Regions from separate parts of the Streptomyces sp. NPDC007084 genome, predicted to be linked through region 1. Evidence: riboswitches for the same ligand, from Rfam matches in the RefSeq annotation. Region 1 holds a riboswitch; each other region holds the start of a gene.

Region 1 (7,608 bases):
AGGCGGCGGCCAGTTCGGGGTCGGTGGCGAGCCGCTCCGTCATCTCCTTCATGACCCCGTTGGCCTCCAGCGTCCCGATCGCGGACGCGGCCCGCGGGCACGTCAGGTAGTACGTGGTCGGGAAGGGGGTGCCGTCGGGGAGGCGGGGCGCCGTCTCCACCACGTCCGGCTGTCCGCACGGGCAGCGGTGCGCGATCGCGCGCAGTCCGCGCGGCGGCCGGCCGAGCTGCTGCTTGAAGGCCTCGACGTCGGCCTCGGTGGGCTCGGTGCGCGCGGTGGTCGGCGGTGGCGTTTCCATGCCGTGAGTCACGTGTCTTTCTGGTCAGTTCAGGGGTTCGTCACTGGTCGGCGGCGTCGGACTTGTCCACGCCGTCCCAGACGTTGGTGTACCAGGGGCGGTCGGCGGCGCCCTGGCCGGCGCGGGCCTGCTTCGCCGGGTCCGGGTCGACCACCACGTAGCCGGTCTCGCCGGGCATCACGTAGTGCAGCCGCTGCCGGATCTGCTGCTCGGCGTACGCGTCGTCCTGCCAGCGCGCCTTCAGGTCGCGGAGCTGTTCGACCCGCTGCCGGGCCTGCTCCTGGCGGTGCTCCAGGTCGGCGACCTCGGCGCGCTGGGAGACGTACTGCCGCATCGGGTAGGCGAGCGCGACGATCAGGGAGCACAGGACGAGCGCGAGCAGCGCGGCCCGGCCGGTGAGCCGGGAGCGGCGGGCCTGCCGTTTGGTCTGGGAGCGGTAGACCCGGGCCGCCGTCTGCTCGCCGAGCAGTCTGAGCCTGGTCGAGGTGGAGAACCGGTCCCGGTCCTTCACGGCCATGAGTCCCGCCTCCCCAGTACCCGGCCCGCCGTGTGCGGGGCCGTCACGTGCGTACGTCCCCGCACACGGTACGGGACCGAGTACGGGGACGTACGGACGACGCTGCCCAAGCGGGCGGGCGGCTGGTGCCCAGCCCGCGAGGCGGCTCCGCCCATGGAGCGGATCAGCCCGCGAGGCGGCTCAGCCGATGAACCGGATCAGCCCGCGAGGCGGCTCAGCTCGTGGAGCGGATCAGCCCTTGAAGCGGGGGAACGCGCTGCGGCCGGCGTAGACCGCGGCGTCGTCGAGGATCTCCTCGATGCGCAGGAGCTGGTTGTACTTGGCGACGCGGTCCGAGCGGGCCGGGGCGCCGGTCTTGATCTGACCGCAGTTCACCGCGACCGCGAGGTCGGCGATGGTGACGTCCTCGGTCTCGCCGGAGCGGTGGGACATCATGCACTTGAAGCCGTTGCGCTGGGCCAGCTCGACGGCGTCCAGGGTCTCGGTCAGCGAGCCGATCTGGTTGACCTTGACGAGCAGGGCGTTGGCGGAGCCCTCCTCGATGCCGCGGGCCAGGCGCTCCGGGTTGGTGACGAAGAGGTCGTCGCCGACGATCTGGACCTTGTCGCCCAGCTTGTCGGTGATGACCTTCCAGCCGGCCCAGTCGTCCTCGTACAGCGGGTCCTCGATGGAGACGAGCGGGTACGCGGAGACCAGCTCCTCGTAGTACTCGGTCATCTCGGCGGCCGAGCGGGACTTGCCCTCGAACTCGTACTTGCCGTCCTTGTAGAACTCGGACGCGGCGACGTCGAGCGCGAGCGCGATCTGCTCGCCGGGGATGTAGCCGGCCTGCTTGATGGCCTCGACGATGAGGTCGAGGGCGGCGCGGTTGGACTCCAGGTTCGGGGCGAAGCCGCCCTCGTCGCCGAGGCCGGTGGACAGGCCCTTGGTCTTCAGCACCTTCTTGAGGGTGTGGTAGACCTCGGCGCCCCAGCGCAGCGCCTCGGAGAAGGACTCCGCGCCGATCGGGGCGATCATGAACTCCTGGATGTCGACGTTGGAGTCCGCGTGCGACCCGCCGTTGAGGATGTTCATCATCGGAACGGGCAACAGGTGCGCGTTCGGGCCGCCCAGGTAGCGGAACAGCGGCAGGTCCGAGGCCTCGGAGGCGGCGTGCGCGACGGCGAGCGAGACGCCGAGGATGGCGTTGGCGCCGAGCGAGCCCTTGTTGTCGGTGGCGTCCAGGTCGAACATGGCCTGGTCGATCAGGCGCTGCTCGGTGGCGTCGTAGCCGACCAGCTCCGGGCCGATCTGCTCGATGACGGCGAGGACGGCCTTCTCGACACCCTTGCCCTGGTAACGGTTGGGGTCACCGTCGCGCAGCTCGATGGCTTCGAAGGCACCGGTGGAGGCGCCGGACGGAACGGCGGCACGACCCGTGCTGCCGTCGTCGAGGCCGACCTCGACCTCGACCGTGGGGTTGCCTCGGGAGTCCAGGATTTCCCGGGCTACGACGACGTCGATGGACGGCACGAGCATCTCCTTCTGGGATGTGACGCGAATACGCAGGGCTTGGCTAGTCCTGCGGGACGAGCCTAACCGGCCCGGGGGGATCGGCCAGCCGATCGACCACCCCTTGGGCAGAACTCGGGGTAAATATTGTTCCCGATCGGAACAAAAACGAAATGAAAAACCCCGCTCCGGCGCGTACGGGGGAACACGCGCCGGAGCGGGGAGCCCGGAGCCGCCGGGCCGGGACGTGCCCGCCGTCCGCCGAGGGCGGGCACGTCCGGCCGGAGCGGCCTCGATCGGTGGCGGTCCGGGGTGCGGCCCCCGTCGGCCGGAGTACCGGGGTACGGCCCGGGCCGGCGAAGGCCCGGAGTACCGGGGTACGGCCTCGGCCGGCGAAGGGCCGGGGGTGCCGCCTGGATCAGCGCAGGTGGAGCTGCTGGCCCGGGAAGATGAAGTCGGCGTCGTCGATGATGTCGTGGTTCAGCTTGAACAGCTTCTGCCAGCCGCCCTTGACGTGGTGCTTCTGGGCGATCGAGCTGAGGGTGTCACCCTTGACGACCTTGTACTCGCCGTCGCCCTTCTTGACCTTCTTGCCGGTCGGGGTGGTGACGGTCTTCTTGGCGGCCGGGCGCTCCTGCGAACGGGAGGCGGGCTGCTCGGTGGTCCGGGTGCTGTGCGACGCGCTCGGCGCCGAGGAGCCGGAGGAGGCCGAGGGCTCCGAGGGGGCCGCCGGGGCGGAGTCGCCGCCGCTGTACGCGGCGCCGGACAGGCCGGTGCCGCAGGTCGGCCAGGCGCCCTTGCCCTGCGCGGCGAGGACCTTCTCGCCGACGGCGATCTGCTGCGACTTGGAGGCCTGGTCGGCGGTGGGGGCGTAGGCGGTGCCGCCGTACGCGGCCCAGGTGGAGGACGAGAACTGCAGGCCGCCATAGTAGCCGTTGCCGGTGTTGATCGACCAGTTGCCGCCGGACTCGCACTGGGCGACGGCGTCCCATTCGGAGCCGGTCGCGGCGGAGGCGCTGCCCGCGGCCATCAGCGGGGCGGCGATGGCGACACCGGTGACTCCGGCGAGCGTGGCGACACGGGTGGCCTTGTTCGGGCGGCGGTGCTTGCCCTTGCTGGAAAACAGCATCGAGTGATCCCCTCACCGACGCCTGCGAGGTGAGCTGTCGGGTTCGGGCCGGTTGAGTTGCCCGGCCGCACGGTCACGGTCCCTTGCGGAACCGCGGCGCGCGGCTTTACCCCAAGCCGTCCCCGGGTGTCTCTCAACTCCCGTTCGCGGCGCTTACCTTGGGTCCCCCGCTCCTGCCTACGGCGCTTGACGCGACGACTGTTCCCGTACGGCCGCTGGCAGGATTCGGCGTTGCGACCGTCGGGGCCCGCTGTGGCGAGCGATCACGACCGTAAGCAGTGGGCCGCCTGATTTTCAAAGACGATCAGGGCTTCTGAGACTCATGTCTCACTCGCGCCAAACCGGACATTCACGAGCGAACCATGACGTGAACTCCCGCTACTTTTCGACCGTTTCGCCATCAAGAGCAAGGCTCTGACCGGGCAGGATGACGTCCGGATCGGCGCCCACGGTCTCCTCGTTCGCGGCGTACAGCCCGGTCCATCCGTCCTCGAGGTCAAGGGCGTCGGCGATCGCCCACAGGCTGTCGCCGGCGCGCACGACGTAGGTGCCGTCGGCGGCCTCGCGGGAGCCGTCCGAGCCGCGCGAGGCGTGGCGCCCGGAGGCGCTGTCGGGCCGGCTGTCGCCGACGGCGTCGGCCGCGTCCTCGTCGGCGCTGCCGCCGCGATGCCGTCCGGGGGTGGCGGACGTCTCGTCGGAGGGCTCCGAAGAGGTGCCGCTCCGGCCGGACTTGCCCGACTTGCCCGACTCGTCATCGTCGGCCTTGGGCGTGCCGGAAGCATCCGGATCGTCCGCTTCGTCCGTACCCGCCGAGGGGTCGGACTTGGTGGTGTTACCGGTCGCCTTCGGGGAGGCGGTGTCGCTCGAACCGGACGAGTCCGACGACCCGGATGATTCCGACGAGTCCGTGGAGGTGCCGGCGGACGCCCCGGTGGACGGGGAGGCGCCGGGCGAGGTGGACAGGCCGGAGGTGCCGGCGGTGTCGTCGTCCGACGCGGCGTCACCCATGCCCGTGTCGACGTCGACCCCGGCCGAGTCCTTGCTGAGCCCGGAGAGCGGTCCGCAGGTCGGCCACGCCTTGAGTCCCTGCCCGTCGAGCACCTTCTCGGCGACGGCTATCTGCTGCGAGCGGCTGGCCTGGTCGGGGCTCGGCGCGTATTCGAGGCCGCCGTACGTCTCCCAGTTGTCCTGGGTGAGCTGGAGGCCGCCGTAGTAGCCGTTGCCGTTGTCGGCGCTCCAGGCGCCGCCGCTCTCGCACTCGGCGACCCGGTCCCAGGTGGTCCCGTCGGCCGCGCTCGCGCTCGTCGCCCCGAGGAGCGGGATCGCGATGGCCGACCCGGTCACGCCTGCGGCGACGATGAGGGCCGGGGCCTGACGGGGGCGCCGGTGACGGCCGTTCCCGGAGAGCATGCGGAAGCCTTTCGCGTGACAACGGGGTGACTACGGCACCTACGGCGAAGTGATGAGCGCCGGGGCCGCGTTGATGGGTGAAGGTAGCCGGACTCGAACGCTTGTCACAAGTCGATGCAGCGCAGATCACGTGAAGATCACAGTTATGACGGCGTGTCAGTTGACGTCGCCCGCCGGACCGCTCGGCCGAACGCCCTTCCCGCGCCCGCGCACCCCTCTGCGGCACCGCCGCCCCGGCTACCCGGATGAACCGGTTCCGGACTGTCCGACCGGGGTGAACTCGACCGGAAGCGTGCGCAATCCGCGCATAATGAGCCCGCCGCGCCAGCGCAAATCGGCCGAATCTCCAGCGAGTTGGAGGTCGGGAAGGCGGGTGAGGAGGGTGGCGAGCGCGGTCTGCCCCTCCAGCCGGGCGAGCGGCGCGCCCAGGCAATAGTGGATGCCGTGGCCGTAGCCGAGGTGCTGATTGTCACGCCGGGACAGATCGAGGACGTCCGGCCGCTCGAAGCGCTCGGGATCGCGGTCGGCTGCGGCGAGCACGACGAGCACCGGGTCACCGGCCGCGATGTCCTGCCCGCCGATCCGCACGTCCTCGGTCGCGAACCGCCAGGTGGCCAGCTCCACCGGCCCGTCGTAGCGCAGGAGTTCCTCCACCCCCGTCTCCAGCAGTCCGCTCTCCCCGGCCGCCAGGGAGGCCTGGAGGCGGGCCCGCTGCTCCGGGTGGGTCAGCAGCGCGTACAGCCCGTTCCCGATCAGGTTGACCGTGGTCTCGAAGCCGGCGAACAGCAGGATGAAGGCCATCGCGGCGGCCTCGTTCTCGGTGAGGTGCTCGCCGTGGTCGGAGGCGCGGATGAGCCCGGAGATGAGGTCCTCCCCGGGTGCGGGCTCGGCGGGCAGCGCCTGGCGCTTGCGGTGGATCAGCTCGGCGAGATAGCCGCGCATCTTCTTCACCGACCGGGCCACCCCGCCGCGCGGGCCGCCGCCGTGCCGGATCATCATCCCCGCCCAGTCCCGGAAGTCGTCCTGGTCCTCCCGGGGGACGCCGAGCATGTCGCAGATGGCGTAGATGGGGAGCGGGAACGCGAACTCGTGGATGAGGTCCGCCGACCCCTTCTCCGCGAACCGGTCGATGAGGTCGTCCGTCAACTCCTGCACCCGCGCGGAGAATTCGGCCACGCGCCTGGGGGTGAACGCCTTGCTGACGAGCCGGCGCAGCCGGGTGTGGTCCGGTGGGTCGATGTTCAGCAGATGCGTCATCAGCTCGGCCTTGCGCTCCCCCGGGATACCGGTCTTGCCCTTGGCGTGCGCGGGCTCGTCGTGATGCGCGGGGTTCTTGGAGAGCCGCTGGTCGGCGAGGGTCTGCCGGGCGTCGGCGTACCGGGTGACGAGCCAGGCCTCGACCCCGCTGGGCAGCCGCGTGCGGTGCACCGGCGCGTGTTCCCTGAGCCAGGCGTACGCCGGGTAGGGATCGGTGGCGAACTCCCAGGTGAAGAGTTCGGGGGCTCGGCTCGCGGGGGTCTGGTGCTCGGTCACTCCCCGACCGTATCCGCAGCGCGCCCGAACGCCGGGGCGGGCCGGTGCGGGGGCGGGCCGGCGTGGACACGGCGACGCGGTCGTCCGGTTCACCCCGGGCTGTCCGCACATCGGAGACTGTTTGACTCGGCCGCGCGGCAGCTCCCACATTCACGCAGTGGACCCCGAAATACTCAAGTCCAGCTTCGCGGTCGTGGAACGGCGGGCCGAGTTCGCCGTCAAGTACTTCTACGCGCACCTGTTCCGGCACCACCCGGACATCCGCGCGCTGTTCCCGACGGACTTCCCCGAGGACATGGAACGCCAGCGGGACCGGCTGTTCGCGGCGCTGACCTTCGTCATGGACCGCCTCGACGATCCGGGGCTGCCCGACTACCTGCGCGACCTCGGGCGCGACCACCGCAAGTACCTGGCCCAGCCGGACCACTACGCGGCGGTCGGGGCGAGCCTGATCGCCGCGTTCGCCGCCGTCGCCGGCTCCGCCTGGCGCGGGGAGACCGAGAAGGCCTGGTCGGAGGCGTACGGGGCGATCGCGAACATCATGCTCCAGGGCGCCTGGGAGGCCCAGCACCACGGGGAGCCGCCCTGGTGGGACGCGGAGATCGTCGCCCGTACCCGGCACGGCGACGACCTCGTGGTCCTCACCCTGCGCCCCCGGCAGCGCCTCACCTACACCGCCGGCCAGTACGTCAGCGTCAACATGCCGCATCTGCCGGGCATCTGGCGCCCCTACTCGCTCGCCAACGCGCCCCGGCCGGACCGCACGGTCGACCTGCACGTCAGCCGGGTCGAGGGCGGGGTGCTCTCGACCGCCCTCGTCCGGCAGGCCCGGGTGGGGGACGTGCTGCGGCTCGGGGCGCCCGGCGGCGGCCTCACCCTGCGGACCCCGGCGGACCGGCCCCTGACGCTGATCGCGGCCGGCACCGGCTGGGCGCCCGTGAAGGCCCTGCTGGAGCGGCTCGAACCCGCCCACGAGGCCCGCCTGTTCCTCGTCGCCCGCGATGTCGCCCACCTGTACGACCAGCCGGCCGTGGACGGCCTGCGGGACCGGCTGCCCGGCCTCACCGTCACCTACATCACGCCGGCGCCCGGCCGCCCCAAGGCCCAGGCGACCGAACGGCTGCTGACCGCGCTCGGCAACCGGGCGGGCTGGACCCGGCACGACGTCTATCTCGCGGGCCCGCCCGACCTCGTCCAGGAGGTCGCCGAGACGCTGCCCTCCCTCGGCAC
Region 2 (7,608 bases), on a different contig from region 1:
GACGGCCGCCGACCGCGACGCCGTCGTACGCGCCGCCGACATGGAACCGACCCCGGCCGGCGGCTGGACCTACTGGCAGGCCGGCTCCGCCGGGCGCGGTATGCAGGCGCTGCGGGTCCGCGTCCCCTACGGCTCGCAGGGCGACATCGTGCGGGTCCATCCCGGCGAGGAGTGGCTGTACGTCCTCGAAGGGCGGCTCCGGCTGCGCCTCGGCGACACCGCGCACCTGCTCGCACCCGGTGACAGCGCGCACTTCGACTCGCTGACCCCGCACCGCATCGCCGCCGCCGATCGCACCGGCGCGGCACTCCTGTTCGTCCACACCCTGCTGCAGAGCCCGACCGCCGCCCTGTGCCTCGGGCCGGCGGCGGGCCACCCGACCCCGGGAGAGACCTCATGACCGAGCCCACCGAACCGCCGAAGCGGTCCATGGAGGAGAAGTTCCCGCGCGCCCTGTGGGTCCGGCTCATCATCTACGTGGCCGTCGGCCACCTCTTCGCGGCCTTCATCTACCTGCTCTTCACCCTGGGAGCGCAGAACCAGTAGCCGCCGGCCCGCGCTCCGGCCCGGCGCGAAGGCGCGGCTCAGGAGACGCCCGGCTCAGTCGAGCAGGTGCTCGCGCAGCCGCTCGCGCAGCTCCGGGGTCAGCCCGAGGCCCTTCTCCAGGTAGGGGTCCACCCCGCCCCAGGTCTCCTCGACCGTCTCGAACGCCGCCGTCAGATACTCCGCGCGCGCGTCGAAGAGCGGGCTGAGCAGCTCCATGACCTCGGGGGAGTAGGCGGAGGCGGCGGAGCTGCTGCGCCGCACCTTGTAGCGCCGGTGCGTGGCGTTCGACTCCAGGTAGTCGGTGAAGATCGCGTCCCGCTCGACACCGAGGGCGAGCAGGGTGATCGCGATCGACAGTCCCGCGCGGTCCTTGCCGGCCGCGCAGTGCATCAGCGCGGGCACACTGTCCCGCGCCATCGAGAGCAGCACCCGGGAGTGCTCCGCCGTGCGCTCCTTGATGATCGAGCGGTAGGAGCCGATCATGCGGTCCGCGCCCTTGCCGTCACCGAGGATCGCCCGCAGCTGGTCGAGGTCGCCGTCGCGGACCATCTTCCAGAACTCGCTGCCGTCCGCCGGGTCGGTCAGCGGAAGGTTCACGTTCCGCACGCCGGGCAGCTCGACGTCCGGGCCCTCCAGCTTTTGGTCCGCCGCGTTGCGGAAGTCGAAGATCGTGTGGAGTCCCAGCGAGGCGAGGAACGCGGCGTCCTCCTCGGTGGCGTGCGCGAGGTGGCCGCTGCGGAACAGCCGGCCCGGGCGCACCCGCCTGCCGTCCGTGGTGGGCAGGCCGCCCACGTCGCGGAAGTTGCGAACTCCGGCGAGCTCGGGCTCGGTCGACGGGACCTGCTGCGTCACGGGGGCTCCTCATCTTCGGCCGCCACTCGCCATCGGGCGGACCCGGTCGGCGCCCGGCGGCTGGTGTCTTCGGTCGCGCTCCCGACGATACGACATGCGTTCCTGGTGCATTGAGTTGTCCACAGGCGTTGCCTCCCGCCCACGACAGCGCCGAAGATGTTGATCCCTGAGCGCACCTGTTCGGATCTGTGGGGGACTGATGATCGAGATCGGCGCGGCCGGCCGGACCTGGCTCCTCACCGGCCCGACCAGCGGCTACGCACTCCACCTCACCGAACGCGACGAACTGCTCCACCTGCACTGGGGCCCGCGGATCACGCTCGCCGACGCCGAGGCCCTCGCCGCCCGCCCGGCACCGCCCTACCGCCCCTTCGAGTCCCCGCTCGACGGACGCGAGGAGTACCCCGTCGAGGGCGGCCCCCGTTTCGTCCGGCCCGCCCTCTGCGTACGGACCGCCGAGCGCCGCGGCACCGAGTGGCGCTTCGAGGACGCGACGGTCCAGGACGACGAGCTGCGGCTGCGCTTCCGTGACGCCGGCCTCGGCATCACCCTGCACTACCGGCCGCGCGGCGATGTGCTGGAGCGCCGGGTCACGCTCGTCAACGACGGGCCCGGCGACCTGGAGCTGCTGCGCGCCGACTCCGCGACCTGGACCCTGCCCGAACGCGAGGGCCGGCGGCTGTCCCAGCTCCACGGCCGCTGGGCCGCCGAGTCCCGGCTGACGCGCTCACCCCTCACCTACGGCGAGCAGGTCATCGGCAGCCGCCGCGGGCACACCGGCCACCAGCATCTGCCCTGGGTCGCCCTCGACAGCGAGGCCACCGAGGAGAGCGGCGAGGTGTACGGCTGCGCGCTCGGCTGGTCCGGCTCCTGGCGGATCTTGGTCGCCCAACTCCCCGACGGGCGCGTGCAGATCACCGGCGGTGCCGGACACGACGACTCCGGCCTGCTGTCCCTCGCCCCGGGGGAGACCTTCACCACGCCGGTCTTCGCCGGGCTGTGGAGCGACGGCGGGTTCGGCGGCGCCAGCCGCGCCTGGCACGCGTACCAGCGGACGTACGTGATCCCGGACGCGGAGCGGGACCGGCCGGTGCTGTTCAACTCCTGGGAGGCCACCACCTTCGACATCTCGGAGGAGCGACAGCGGGCGCTCGCCCGGCGGGCCGCCGGGATGGGCGTCGAACTGTTCGTGGTCGACGACGGCTGGTTCGGGGCCCGCACCAGCGACCGCGCCGGACTCGGTGACTGGACCCCCAACCCGGACCGCTTCCCCGCCGGTCTCACACCGCTCGCCGACGACGTTCACGCCCTCGGCATGGGGTTCGGGATCTGGGTCGAGCCCGAAATGGTCAACCCCGACAGCGACCTCTACCGCGCCCATCCCGACTGGGTGCAGCACCAAACGGGACGAACCAGGACGGAGTTCCGTAATCAGCTCGTCCTGAACCTCGCCCGGCCGGACGTTCAGGAGTATCTCTGGGAGCGGCTGGACGCGCTGCTCGCCGGCGCGCCGATCGACTATGTGAAATGGGATTTCAACCGGTCCTTCACGGATGCCGGCTGGCCGGGTGAGCCCTATCCGCAAAAGCTCTGGACGGCCCACGTCGAGGCCTTCTACGCCCTGCTCGACCGGCTGCGCGCCGCACACCCCGGCGTCGCCTTCGAGTCGTGCTCCGGTGGAGGCGGCCGTGTCGACCTCGGCGTCCTGGCCCGTACCGACCAGGTGTGGACCTCGGACAACACCGACCCGCTCGACCGGCTCGCCATCCAGCACGGCTTCAGTCAGATCCATCCGGCGCGGGTCATGGCGGCCTGGGTCACGGACAGCCCGAACAACCTGCTCAACGGCAGGGTCAGCAGCCTGCGCTTCCGCTTCGTGAGCGCCATGGCCGGGGTCCTCGGCGTCGGCGGCGATCTCGCCCGGTGGAGCGAGGAGGAGCTGGCCGAGGCGCGGGACTGGGTCGGGCTCTACCGGGAGATCAGGCCGGTCGTGCAGCGTGGCGACCTCTACCGGCTGCGGCCCCCGGCGGGCGGGCTGAGCGCCACGCAGTACGTCCTCGGGGACGAGGTGGTGGTCCTCGCCTGGCTCCAGGCGCAGCACTACGGAGAGCACCCCGCCCCCCTCAGGCTGCGCGGACTCGACCCCGCGGCCGGCTATGAACGGGTCGAAACGGGCGAAATCCACCGAGGTGCCGTGCTGCTGCACCACGGCCTGCACAGCGGGCTGCGCGGCGATCTCGACGCGACGGTCATCCGGCTGCGCCGTATCTGACTGTTCTGTCCGAAATGGCACCTTCATTCCAACTGGCCCTGGAATAGGGCGAGGTGGGTCCGGGGGCGTGAGCAGGGTCATATTCGTGACGATGCGTTGCCGTCGGCATTTCTCAACGCACCCTTGAATTCGGGCGGATTGAAAGGCCGTAAAGATCGTCATTCCACGGAGGGTGACGGTGAATTCCGCATGGATCAAGAAAGGTGAGCGTCCGGAATCCGCGGCTGGTTGTCGACGCGCGCTCATCTCGCTTACGTTCTGCCTCAATCCGGACGGACGCCCAATCCTGCCGCCGCCCGGAATCCACTCACCCGTACACGGCAGGAGCGGGGGACCCACAGGTTCCGTGCCTGGTCCGGACTCCGGAACAGGCTAGGGGTACAGCCGCGCAGCAGCGCGGCCGGGCATCTCCAGCCCGCACCCGACAGCTCACCTCGCAGGCGCCGGAGAGGAATTCGCCATGCCCGCGAAGGGTAAGCACCGCCGTCCCAAGTCCCTGCGTTTCACCCGCTCGATCGCCGTGGCCGGAACCGGTGGCGCCGCGCTCGCGCTGCCCCTGATGGGAGCCACCGGCGCCCACGCCGCGACGCCGGCCGCCGCCGTCGCGCAGCACACCCAGAAGACCGCCACCGTCACCCCGGCCGCCGCGAAGGCCGCCGCGACGACGACGTACGCGGTGAAGGCCGGCGACTGCCTCGCCAAGATCGCCGACGAGCACCACGTCACCGGCGGCTGGAAGAAGATCTACTCGGACAACCGCTCCGCCATCGGCGGCGACCCGTCCCTGATCCACCCCGGTCTGAAGCTGTCGCTCGGCGCCAAGGCCGCCGCCCCGAAGGCCGCCGCCCCGGCGAAGCCCTCGGCAGCCAAGCCCTCCGCCGCCAAGCCCGCGGCCCAGAAGGCCGAGCCGGTGAGCGCGCCCGCCAAGCCGGCCGCCGCCGACAACGGCTCGGGCTACACCCTCCCCGTGGACGGCGCCGTCATCGGCACCAACTACAAGGTGGCGGGCAGCATGTGGTCCAGCGGCTACCACACCGGCACCGACTTCGTCGTCCCGACCGGCACCACCATCAAGGCCATCGCCGCGGGCACCGTCGTCTCCGCAGGCTGGGGCGGCGCCTACGGCAACCAGGTCGTCATCCAGCACGCCGACGGCAAGTACTCGCAGTACGCCCACATGTCGGCCCTGTCCGTCTCGGCGGGCCAGACCGTGACCGAGGGCCAGCAGATCGGCCTCTCCGGCGCGACCGGCAACGTCACCGGACCGCACCTGCACTTCGAGGTCCGCACCACGCCCGACTACGGCTCGGACATCGACCCGGTCGCCTACCTGCGCTCGCACGGTGTCGCCGTCGGCTGACCCCTGGCACCGCACCCGCCCGACCTGCTCCTGACGGCAGGACAGCCATCGAAGGCCGGACCCCACGATCCGTGGGGTCCGGCCTTCGATGTTGGTCGCGGCTGCCTCAACACCCCTGATGAGAGCCTTATTCCACGGTTGACCAACACTTGACGAGTGGCCTATCTCACCGGCCGTCAACCCTTCCCTACGGTCGCGTAGCTCACATCCGAAGGTGAATCATGGGCCGACGTGGCAGACGATTCGAAGAGTGACGACAGATCAGTGATCGGGTCGTACGTGGCGGTGGGGGACAGCTTCACCGAGGGCGTCGGCGACCTGGGGCCCGACGGGGCTTTCGTCGGTTGGGCGGACCGCTTCGCGGTACTGCTCGCGGACCGGCGGCCCGAGGGCGACTTCAACTACACCAACCTCGCCGTGCGCGGCAAACTGCTCGACCAGATCGTCGAGACCCAGCTCGTCCGCGCCAAGGAACTCGGCCCGGACCTGGTCTCCTTCTGCGCGGGCGGCAACGACATCATCCGGCCCGGCACCGACCCCGACGAGGTCGCGGAGCGCTTCGAGCGAGCCGTCGCCGACCTCACCTCGGCCGTCGGCACGGTCATGGTGACCACCGGCTTCGACACCCGGGGCGTACCCGTGCTCAAGCATCTGCGCGGCAAGATCGCCACGTACAACGGCCATGTGCGGGCCATCGCGGACCGCTACGGCTGCCCGGTGCTCGACCTGTGGTCCCTCAAGACGATCCAGGACCGCCGCGCCTGGGACGGCGACCGGCTGCACCTCTCGCCCGAGGGGCACACCCGGGTGGCGCTGCGCGCCGGACAGGTGCTCGGCCTGGAGGTGCCCGCCGACCCGGACCAGCCCTGGCCGCCCCTGCCGCCGCGCGGCACCTTCGAGGTGCGGCGCGACAACATCCAGTGGGCGCGCGAGTACCTGGTGCCCTGGATCGGCCGCCGGCTGCGCGGCGAGTCCTCCGGCGACCATGTAGCCGCCAAGGGCACGCTCTCCCCGGACGACATCAAGATGCGCATCGAGTCGGTGGCCTGAGCGGGCGTACCGAGCCGGCGGTCCTGGGCGTCGTAGGTCCTGGACGGTCGTATCGAGCCGGTGGCCCGAGCGGCCACGCGACGCTCACGCACCCCGGGTCCTTCGGGCCCGGGGCCGACTTGTCGTCTGCCGTGCGGACGCCGCGCCCGGGAGGCGAACGGGCGAACCCCGCCCCGGACCACGTTCGCGCCGGGCGGGCGCCCGCCCCGGGCGCGCTGTCCTCAGCGGACTCCCGCCACCAACTGGGCCCGCTCCAGGCCCAGTTCGCGGGCCAGGGCGTCATCCGCCCACTCCAGGGTGCGGGCCCGGGAGACCGTGCCGCCGTAGGCGGTCATCTGGACGGCGAGACCGTCCAGCAGCGCGGTCAGACGCAGGGCCGCGGCCACGGGGTCCGGGCAGTGGAACTCGCCCGCCGCGACACCCTCCGCGATCACCTCGGTGAGCGCGGCCTTCCACTGGCGGTCCAGATCGCGGGTGACCTCCAGCAGGGCCGGCTCGCGCAGCGCGGCGGCCCAGCCCTCGATCCACAGACGCCAGCCCTTGGCCGCACCCGTGGGCGCGTACCAGCGCACCGCCGTCCGCAGCCGCCGCAGCGCGGTGGTGCGGCGGCCGAGCAGCTTGCGCAGGTGGGCGAGATCGTCCTCGGCGGCGTGGGCGAACGCGGCGGCGACCAGCTTCTCCTTCGTCGAGAAGTGGTACAGGACGAGCGCGTTGCTCACACCGAGGGACGAGGCCACGTCGGCGATCCGCACCGCCGCCACGCCCCGCGCCTCGATCTGCTCGACGGCGGCCCGCAGCAACTCCTCGCGCCGCTCCGCCACGCTCAACCGCACTCTCGCCACGCGGCAACCCTACACAGCCGGTCCCCGCGCGGTCGGACACGAGTTCGCGTCATCCGTACCAGCCGAACCGCTCCGCGATGACCGGCAGCCGGTCGGCGGCGATGGCGTGGGCGGCGGCCCGCGGTGTCGTCCCGTCGGCCTCCGCGCGGGCGAGCGTCCGGTCGACGAGCGCGCGCATCGAGCGCCGGATGCGGGCGAACGCCTCGTCCGCGTCGGCGCCGATGTCGCCGAACAGCGTCCACCACCACCAGGCGTTCGTCGCGGAGTTGACCACCACGTCCGGCAGCACGGTGACCCCGCGCGCCGCGAGCTGCTCCTCCGCGTCCGCCAGTACGGGCATGTTGGCCGCCTCGACCACCCAACGCGCCCTGATCCCGGCCTGGTTGGCCGCGTCGATCACATAGGAGACGGCGGCCGGCACCAGCACCTCCGCGTCGGCGGACAGCCAGGCGTCGCCCGGGAGTTCGCGGTCACCGGGGCGCAGCACCGCGCGGTCGACGGTCCCGTACGCGTCCCGCGCGGCGAGCAGCGCCTCGACGTCGAGGCCGTCCGGGTTGGCGACCGTCCCCTTGACGTCCGCGACGGCCACCACCTTCAGTCCCGCCCGGCCGAGGAACCGCGCCGTGGCCCCGCCCATCGTGCCGAGCCCCTGCAACGCCACCCGCGTCCCCGCGTACGGGACCCCG
Region 3 (7,608 bases), on a different contig from region 1:
GAGCGCGACGAGAAGCCCCTCGACCAGGTGCAGCCGGTCGCGCTTCTTGCCGCGGCGGAACTCGCTGCGGCGGCGCACGACGGTGAACCGGTGGTCGAGGTAGACCTCCAGCAGTTCCTTGAGGCCGAGGGTGAGCGGCTGGCCGTCCACCAGGGCCACGTTGTTGATGCCGAAGGACTCTTCCATCGGCGTCAGCTTGTAGAGCTGTTCGAGGACGGCCTCCGGCACGAAACCGTTCTTGATCTCGATGACCAGGCGCAGTCCGTGCGCACGGTCGGTGAGGTCCTTGACGTCGGCGATGCCCTGGAGCTTCTTCGAGCCGACCAGGTCCTTGATCTTGGCGATCACCTTCTCCGGGCCGACGGTGAAGGGCAGTTCGGTCACGACGAGGCCCTTGCGGCGGGCCGTGACGTCCTGCACCGAGACCGTGGCGCGGATCTTGAAGGTGCCGCGGCCCGACTCGTAGGCGTCCCTGATCCCGGAGAGGCCGACGATCCGGCCGCCAGTGGGCAGGTCGGGGCCCGGGACGTGCTTCATCAGCGTTTCGAGGTCGGCCCCCGGGTAGCGGATGAGGTGCCGGGCGGCGGCGATGACCTCGCCGAGGTTGTGCGGCGGCATGTTGGTGGCCATGCCGACGGCGATGCCCGACGAGCCGTTGACCAGGAGGTTCGGGAAGGCGGCCGGGAGGGCTACCGGCTCCTGCTCTTGGCCGTCGTAGTTGGGTGAGAAGTCGACCGTGTCCTCATCGATGGACTCGGTCATCAGTGACGTCGCGTCGGCCTGCCGGCACTCGGTGTAGCGCATGGCGGCCGGCGGGTCGTCGTTGCCGAGCGAACCGAAGTTGCCGTGGCCGTCGACCAAGGGCAGGCGCATCGAGAAGGGCTGCGCGAGCCGCACCAGGGCGTCGTAGATCGACGCGTCTCCGTGCGGGTGGAGCTTGCCCATGACCTCGCCGACGACGCGGGCGCACTTCACGTAGCCGCGGTCGGGGCGCAGGCCCATCTCGTTCATCTGGTACACGATGCGCCGGTGCACCGGCTTGAGGCCGTCCCGGGCGTCCGGCAGGGCTCGCGAGTAGATGACCGAGTACGCGTATTCGAGGAAGGAGCCCTGCATCTCGTCCACGACGTCGATGTCGAGGATCTTCTCCTCGTACGAGTCGTCGGGCGGCGGGGTCTTCGTGCTGCGGCGGGCCATCGCTGCTGCGGCTCCTTCACAGTCTCTGCCGGGGCATGAACGGGATCTGACGCGGACCATTGTGGACCGCCCCGCTGACAACGCGGACCGCGACCCGTCCGTAGCGCCGTCGCCGAGCGCCTCTCGACCCGTCCGTAGCGCCGTCGCCGAGCGCCCCTCGACCCATCCGTGGCGTCCTTCCAGAGCGCCCCGCCACCCGTCGGTAGCGCCCTCCCCAAGAGTTTCCGCGAGCCTTCTCGGCAGGCTCCCGGAGGCCGTTCCCGAGGAGTCCCAGGGGGCGCGCGGCGGCAGCCGTGAGTCTCGCTCTCGGCGTACGAGGTGCGGGAACTTCGCCAGGCGTCCGCGCGCTTGCATACAGTGGCAGGACCGACAGGAATGACGCAGTTCCGCGATCGAAGGGACGTACATGCCCATGGGTCACACGGCCACCGCCGAGGCAGGCTCCGGCGGCCTGACAGCGACCGAGCACCGCCTGGCCAACGGCCTGCGCGTGGTGCTCTCCGAGGACCATCTGACCCCGGTCGCGGCGGTGTGCCTCTGGTACGACGTCGGCTCGCGCCACGAGGTCAAGGGCCGGACCGGGCTCGCCCACCTCTTCGAGCACCTGATGTTCCAGGGTTCGAAGCAGGTCCACGGAAACGGCCACTTCGAACTCGTCCAGGGCGCGGGCGGCTCGCTGAACGGCACCACGAGTTTCGAGCGCACCAACTACTTCGAGACCATGCCGACCCACCAGCTCGAACTGGCCCTCTGGCTGGAGGCCGACCGGATGGGCTCGCTGCTCGCCGCGCTGGACGAGGAGTCCATGGAGAACCAGCGCGACGTCGTGAAGAACGAGCGCCGCCAGCGCTACGACAACGTTCCGTACGGCACCGCGTTCGAGAAGCTCACCTCGCTCGCGTACCCCGAGGGCCACCCGTACCACCACACGCCGATCGGGTCGATGGCGGACCTGGACGCGGCCACCCTGGAGGACGCCCGCGCGTTCTTCCGCACCTATTACGCGCCGAACAACGCGGTCCTGTCGGTCGTCGGCGACATCGACCCCGAGCAGACGCTCGCCTGGGTCGAGAAGTACTTCGGCTCCATCCCCGGGCACGACGGCAAGCCCGCCCCGCGCGACGGCTCGCTGCCGGACGTCATCGGCGAGCAGCTCCGCGAGGTCGTCGAGGAGGAGGTCCCGGCGCGCGCCCTGATGGCCGCCTACCGCCTCCCGGAGGACGGCACGCGCGCGTGCGACGCCGCCGACCTCGCCCTCACCGTCCTCGGCGGCGGCGAGTCCTCCCGGCTCTACAACCGGCTCGTCCGCCGCGACCGCACCGCCGTCGCCGCCGGCTTCGGCCTGCTGCGGCTCGCCGGAGCGCCCTCCCTGGGATGGCTGGACGTGAAGACGTCCGGTGACGTCGAGGTCCCGGTCATCGAGGCCGCCGTCGACGAGGAGCTGGCCCGGTTCGCCGAGGAGGGCCCGACCGCCGAGGAAATGGAGCGCGCCCAGGCCCAGTTGGAGCGCGAGTGGCTGGACCGCCTCGGTACCGTCGCCGGCCGCGCGGACGAACTGTGCCGGTACGCCGTCCTGTTCGGCGACCCGCAGCTCGCCCTGACCGCCGTACAGCGCGTCCTGGAGGTCACCGCCGAAGAGGTCCAGGAGGTCGCCAAGGCCCGCCTGCGCCCCGACAACCGCGCGGTGCTCGTCTACGAGCCCACCGCACCCGAAGCCACCGACGCCGCTGACGACACCGACGCCGCTGACGACACCGACGAGGAGGCGGCGAAGTGACCGAACTCGCCACCATGGACTTCCACCCGCAGCCCCAGGCGGGACAGCCGAAGCCGTGGGCGTTCCCCGCCCCCGAGCGCGGCACCCTGGACAACGGCCTGACCGTGCTGCGCTGCCACCGCCCCGGCCAGCAGGTCGTCGCCGTCGAGATCGTCCTCGCCGCCCCCCTGGAGGCCGAGCCCGCGGGCCTGGACGGCGTCGCCACGATCATGGCGCGCGCCTTCTCCGAGGGCACCGACAAGCACTCCGCCGAGGACTTCGCCGCCGAGCTGGAGCGCTGCGGCGCCACGCTCGACGCGCACGCCGATCACCCCGGTGTCCGGCTCTCCCTCGAAGTGCCCGTCTCGCGGCTTCCCAAGGGGCTCGGGCTGCTCGCGGACGCCCTGCGCGCGCCGGCCTTCGCGGACAGCGAGGTCGAGCGCCTGGTGCGCAACAGGCTCGACGAGATCCCGCACGAGACGGCCAACCCGGGCCGCCGCGCGGCCAAGGAACTCTCCCGGCAGCTCTTCCCGCCGACGGCACGCATGTCGCGCCCGCGCCAGGGTTCCGAGGAGACCGTCCAGAACATCGACTCCGCGGCCGTGCGGTCCTTCTACGAGAAGCACGTCCGTCCCGCGACGGCCACCGCCGTGATCGTCGGCGACCTCACCGACGTGGACGTGGACGAGCTGCTCGGCGACACCCTCGGCGCCTGGACCGGATCGTCCGCCGAGCCGCGCCCGGTGCCGCCGGTGCACGCCGATGACACGGGCCGCGTGGTCATCGTGGACCGCCCCGGCGCCGTGCAGACCCAGTTGCTCATCGGGCGGGTCGGCGCCGACCGGCACGACCGTGTGTGGCCGGCCCAGGTGCTCGGCACCTACTGCCTGGGCGGCACCCTCACCTCGCGTCTGGACCGCGTCCTGCGCGAGGAGAAGGGCTACACCTACGGCGTACGGGCGTTCGGCCAGGTCCTGCGGTCCGCGCCGGATGGCACCGGTGCCGCGATGCTCGCCATCAGCGGCTCGGTCGACACCCCGAACACCGGGCCGGCGCTGGACGACCTGTGGAAGGTCCTGCGCACCCTGGCGGCCGAGGGGCTCACCGACGCGGAGCGCGATGTCGCCGTGCAGAACCTGGTGGGCGTGGCGCCCCTCAAGTTCGAGACCGCCGCGGCCGTCGCGGGCACGCTCGCCGACCAGGTCGAGCAGTACCTGCCGGACGACTACCAGTCGACGCTCTATCGGCAACTGGCCGCCACCGGCACGGTGGAGGCCACCGCGGCAGCCGTCAGCGCCTTCCCGACGGACCGTCTGGTGACGATCCTGGTGGGCGACGCGGCGCGGATCGAGGAGCCGGTGCGGGCCCTGGGCATCGGTGAAGTCAGCGTGGTCTCCGCGGAGTAGCACCGTGTGACCGAGATGGGCCCTGGTGACCGAAGCGTCGCCAGGGCCCTCTTTTGCGCGCACATCACCGCCAGGATGTCCGTATTGGTACGGAGGTTGGCTTCTGCGCTGTGGGATGCGCTACAAAAACCGTGATCCGTTTGTTGTTCGAAAGATGCCCCGTTTAGCGTCTGTCCGGCTGTTCGTCAGGCAGTGCGCCGCGCCCGCGGCACCGGACAGCCATCGCCGAGTCCCCGCATGGCGCGAGCCAGGGGAGCCGGGGACCCACACGTAGTCCCTGGGGTGAATCGGACGCCCTCCCCGGAGGGGGTCCGTAGGAGACCTTCCTGCTCCGAACCCGTCAGCTAACCCGGTAGGCGAGAAGGAAGGAAAGGATCAGCCCCTTTATGGCGTTCACCTGTGGCACCGGGAAGCATCGTCGTCCGAGCCGCGTGCAGCGCACCACCAAGAACGCCGTCGGCGTCGCGGCCCTCACCACCACCGGTGTCCTCGGAACCCTCGCGGCGCCCGCGTTCGCCGCGACCCCCTCCGTCGAGCAGACCGGGCTGACCCAGGCCGTCACCATCGGTGACTCCGTCGCCGAGCAGATCGACGAGCAGGCCGCCGCCCAGCAGCACGCCGCCGAGGTGGCCGCCGCGCGGGAGAAGGCCGAACAGGCCGCGCGCAAGAAGGCCGCAGAGCAGGCCGCGAAGGCTCGCGAGACCAAGGAGCGGGCCGCCCGCGCCGCCGAGCGCAAGCGGCTCAACACCTTCGTCATGCCGATCTCCGGCTCGTACGTCTCCACCGGCTACAAGACCGGCGGCAGCCTCTGGTCCTCCGGCAGCCACACCGGTGTCGACTTCCACGCGGCCTCGGGCACCCCGGTGCACTCGGTCGGCGCCGGCACGGTCGTCGCGGCCGGCTGGGGCGGTGCCTACGGCAATCAAGTAGTGATCAAGATGCACGACGGCACGTACACCATGTACGGGCACCTGTCGTCCATCGGTGTCTCCGTGGGCCAGACGGTCACCCCGGGCCAGCAGATCGCCCTCTCCGGGTCGACCGGCAACACCACGGGACCGCACCTGCACTTCGAGGCGCGCACCACCGCCGAGTACGGCTCCGACATGGACCCGGTCGCCTACCTCCGCTCGCACGGTGTGAACGTCTGACGACCGCTTCGCGGCTTCTCCACCGTTTTCGATGCCCCGGCTCACCGAGCCGGGGCATCATCGTTTCCGGAGGCCGACTGTCCAAAAAATATCCATGGATTCAGGCCCGCCATCGGAAATTAAGGCTTCCTGCAATAGAGTCACTGAACAAGCGTCAATCGATGGCGTTTCGCGGGGATTAAAGCGGAGGTCCGGTCATGCGTATTCCGGCGCACTCGGTATGCACGGCGATCCGGGACGACATCGTCGCGGGCGTCTACGAGCGTGGCGGCCGGCTCACCGAGGAACTGCTCGCGCGGCGCTACGGCGTCTCGCGCGTCCCCGTGCGCGAGGCCCTGCGCACCCTGGAGGCCGAGGGTTTCGTGGTCACCCGGCGGCACGCGGGCGCGTGCGTGGCCGAGCCCACCGAGCAGGAGGCCGCGGACCTTCTGGAGATGCGCATACTGCTGGAGCCGCTGGGTGCCGCGCGCGCCGCCCAGCGCCGCACCGAGGCTCACCTCAAGGTGCTCCGCGGGCTGGTCAGGCTGGGCCAGGAGCGCTCCAGGCGGGGCAACAGCGAGGATCTGCGCTCCCTGGGCGGCTGGTTCCACGAGACGCTCGCCCAGGCCTCCGGCAGCCCCGCGCTGACGTCGACGCTGTCCCAGCTACGGCACAAGATCGCCTGGATGTACGCGGTGGAGGCGCCGGCCAACCCCGCGGAGTCCTGGGCGGAGCACGGCGGCATCGTGGACGCGGTCGCCCGCGGGGACGGTGAGCGGGCCCGCGCGATCACGGCCCTGCACGCCGAGCGCTCGGCGTCCGCGCACCGGCTGCGCTTCCCGGCCGGCGGGGACCGGCAGGACCGTGTGAGGACTTCGCAACATCCCGTAAACATGACGGGTCAACGCCATTAACACGGGCGCCGTATACAAAGAGGGTTATTCGGCGAAGCGCTGTTTCCGCTGCCGCTTTCTTCGCGCGCCCGGAATTCACGGTGCGCGCTCATTTCGTTCACGCGACTCGTTCGCGTCGCGCGCCCACGCGTTTCCCGCGTGTGCCGGCATGAATTCGGGCAGCACGCGGGAATTCCCGGGGCGGCGTACGGAAACGGCTGAGCCGCGCTCCCGGTGAGGGGTGGCGCGGCTCAGCCGTGTGAAGGTCCGAGTGCCTCGCGGGCTCGGCTCAGACGGTCTCGGGAAGCTCGTCGAGCCCCTCGGCGACCAGCTTCGCCAGACGGTCGAGGGCGGCGTCCGCACCCTCGGCGTCCGACGCGAGGACGATCTCCTCGCCGCCCTGGGCACCCAGGCCCAGGACCGCCAGCATGGAGGCCGCGTTGACGGGGTTGCCGTCGGCCTTGGCGATCGTCACGGGGACGCCGGAGGCCGTGGTGGCCCGGACGAAGATGGAGGCGGGACGGGCGTGGAGACCCTCAGCCCAGCCGACGTTGACGCGGCGCTCAGCCATGTGATGCTGCCCTTCAGGTGTTCAGGGTTGTCTAGACCAGTGTCCCATATCGGGAAGCGGACCCGGACGGCCCGCGTCCCGGCCGCGGACGGTATCCCCACGGCCTCGGGGTGACATGCGTACCCGACAGACTGCCTCGCGCCGTTGTCGTACGCGAGCCGTAGTCTGGGGCCCATGCAGACCTCGTCGGACCGGCACGAGTACCCCGCGCACTGGGAAGCCGACGTGGTGCTGCGCGACGGCGGCACCGCGCGCATCCGCCCCATCACGGTCGACGACGCCGAGCGCCTCGTCAGCTTCTACGAGCAGGTCTCGGACGAGTCGAAGTACTACCGCTTCTTCGCGCCCTACCCCCGGCTGTCCGCCAAGGACGTCCACCGCTTCACGCACCACGACTTCGTGGACCGGGTGGGCCTCGCCGCCACGGTGGGCGGCGAGTTCATCGCGACCGTGCGCTACGACCGGATCGACGCCCGGGGCCTGCCCGCGTCCGCGCCCGCCGACGAGGCGGAGGTCGCCTTCCTCGTGCAGGACGCCCACCAGGGCCGCGGCGTGGCCTCGGCCCTGCTCGAACACATCGCGGCGGTGGCCCGCGAGCGCGGAATCCGCCGCTTCGCCGCCGAGGTCCTGCCCGCGAACAACAAGATGATCAAGG

Evidence for each region. Region 1 has a riboswitch for cyclic di-AMP ahead of AB0912_RS15250 (transglycosylase family protein). Riboswitches for the same ligand answer to the same signal wherever they lie in the genome.
Region 2: it holds a riboswitch for cyclic di-AMP, as region 1 does, so the genes downstream of both, AB0912_RS02075 (LysM peptidoglycan-binding domain-containing M23 family metallopeptidase) here and AB0912_RS15250 (transglycosylase family protein) in region 1, are expected to answer to the same signal.
Region 3: it holds a riboswitch for cyclic di-AMP, as region 1 does, so the genes downstream of both, AB0912_RS04530 (M23 family metallopeptidase) here and AB0912_RS15250 (transglycosylase family protein) in region 1, are expected to answer to the same signal.

What each region holds. Positions count from the first base shown of each region.
Region 1 covers NZ_JBEYFY010000015.1:31,033-38,640, reverse strand. The annotation lists gene AB0912_RS15265 (DUF501 domain-containing protein) at 1-298, opposite strand, end outside; gene AB0912_RS15260 (septum formation initiator family protein) at 339-815, opposite strand; gene eno (phosphopyruvate hydratase) at 1,047-2,333, opposite strand; gene AB0912_RS15250 (transglycosylase family protein) at 2,725-3,435, opposite strand; cyclic di-AMP (ydaO/yuaA leader) riboswitch at 3,440-3,630, opposite strand; gene AB0912_RS15245 (transglycosylase family protein) at 3,814-4,845, opposite strand; gene AB0912_RS15240 (cytochrome P450) at 5,083-6,378, opposite strand; gene AB0912_RS15235 (globin domain-containing protein) at 6,536-7,608, shown strand, end outside.
Region 2 covers NZ_JBEYFY010000002.1:24,950-32,557, reverse strand. The annotation lists gene AB0912_RS02095 (XRE family transcriptional regulator) at 1-400, shown strand, start outside; gene AB0912_RS02090 (DUF6126 family protein) at 397-546, shown strand; gene AB0912_RS02085 (tyrosine-protein phosphatase) at 601-1,398, opposite strand; gene AB0912_RS02080 (alpha-galactosidase) at 1,598-3,670, shown strand; cyclic di-AMP (ydaO/yuaA leader) riboswitch at 3,954-4,126, shown strand; gene AB0912_RS02075 (LysM peptidoglycan-binding domain-containing M23 family metallopeptidase) at 4,131-5,030, shown strand; gene AB0912_RS02070 (SGNH/GDSL hydrolase family protein) at 5,295-6,080, shown strand; gene AB0912_RS02065 (TetR/AcrR family transcriptional regulator) at 6,302-6,922, opposite strand; gene AB0912_RS02060 (Glu/Leu/Phe/Val dehydrogenase dimerization domain-containing protein) at 6,972-7,608, opposite strand, start outside.
Region 3 covers NZ_JBEYFY010000003.1:219,304-226,911, reverse strand. The annotation lists gene AB0912_RS04545 (DNA topoisomerase IV subunit A) at 1-1,197, opposite strand, end outside; gene AB0912_RS04540 (pitrilysin family protein) at 1,610-2,974, shown strand; gene AB0912_RS04535 (pitrilysin family protein) at 2,971-4,359, shown strand; cyclic di-AMP (ydaO/yuaA leader) riboswitch at 4,573-4,732, shown strand; gene AB0912_RS04530 (M23 family metallopeptidase) at 4,746-5,510, shown strand; gene AB0912_RS04525 (GntR family transcriptional regulator) at 5,708-6,403, shown strand; gene AB0912_RS04520 (HPr family phosphocarrier protein) at 6,672-6,953, opposite strand; gene AB0912_RS04515 (GNAT family N-acetyltransferase) at 7,128-7,608, shown strand, end outside.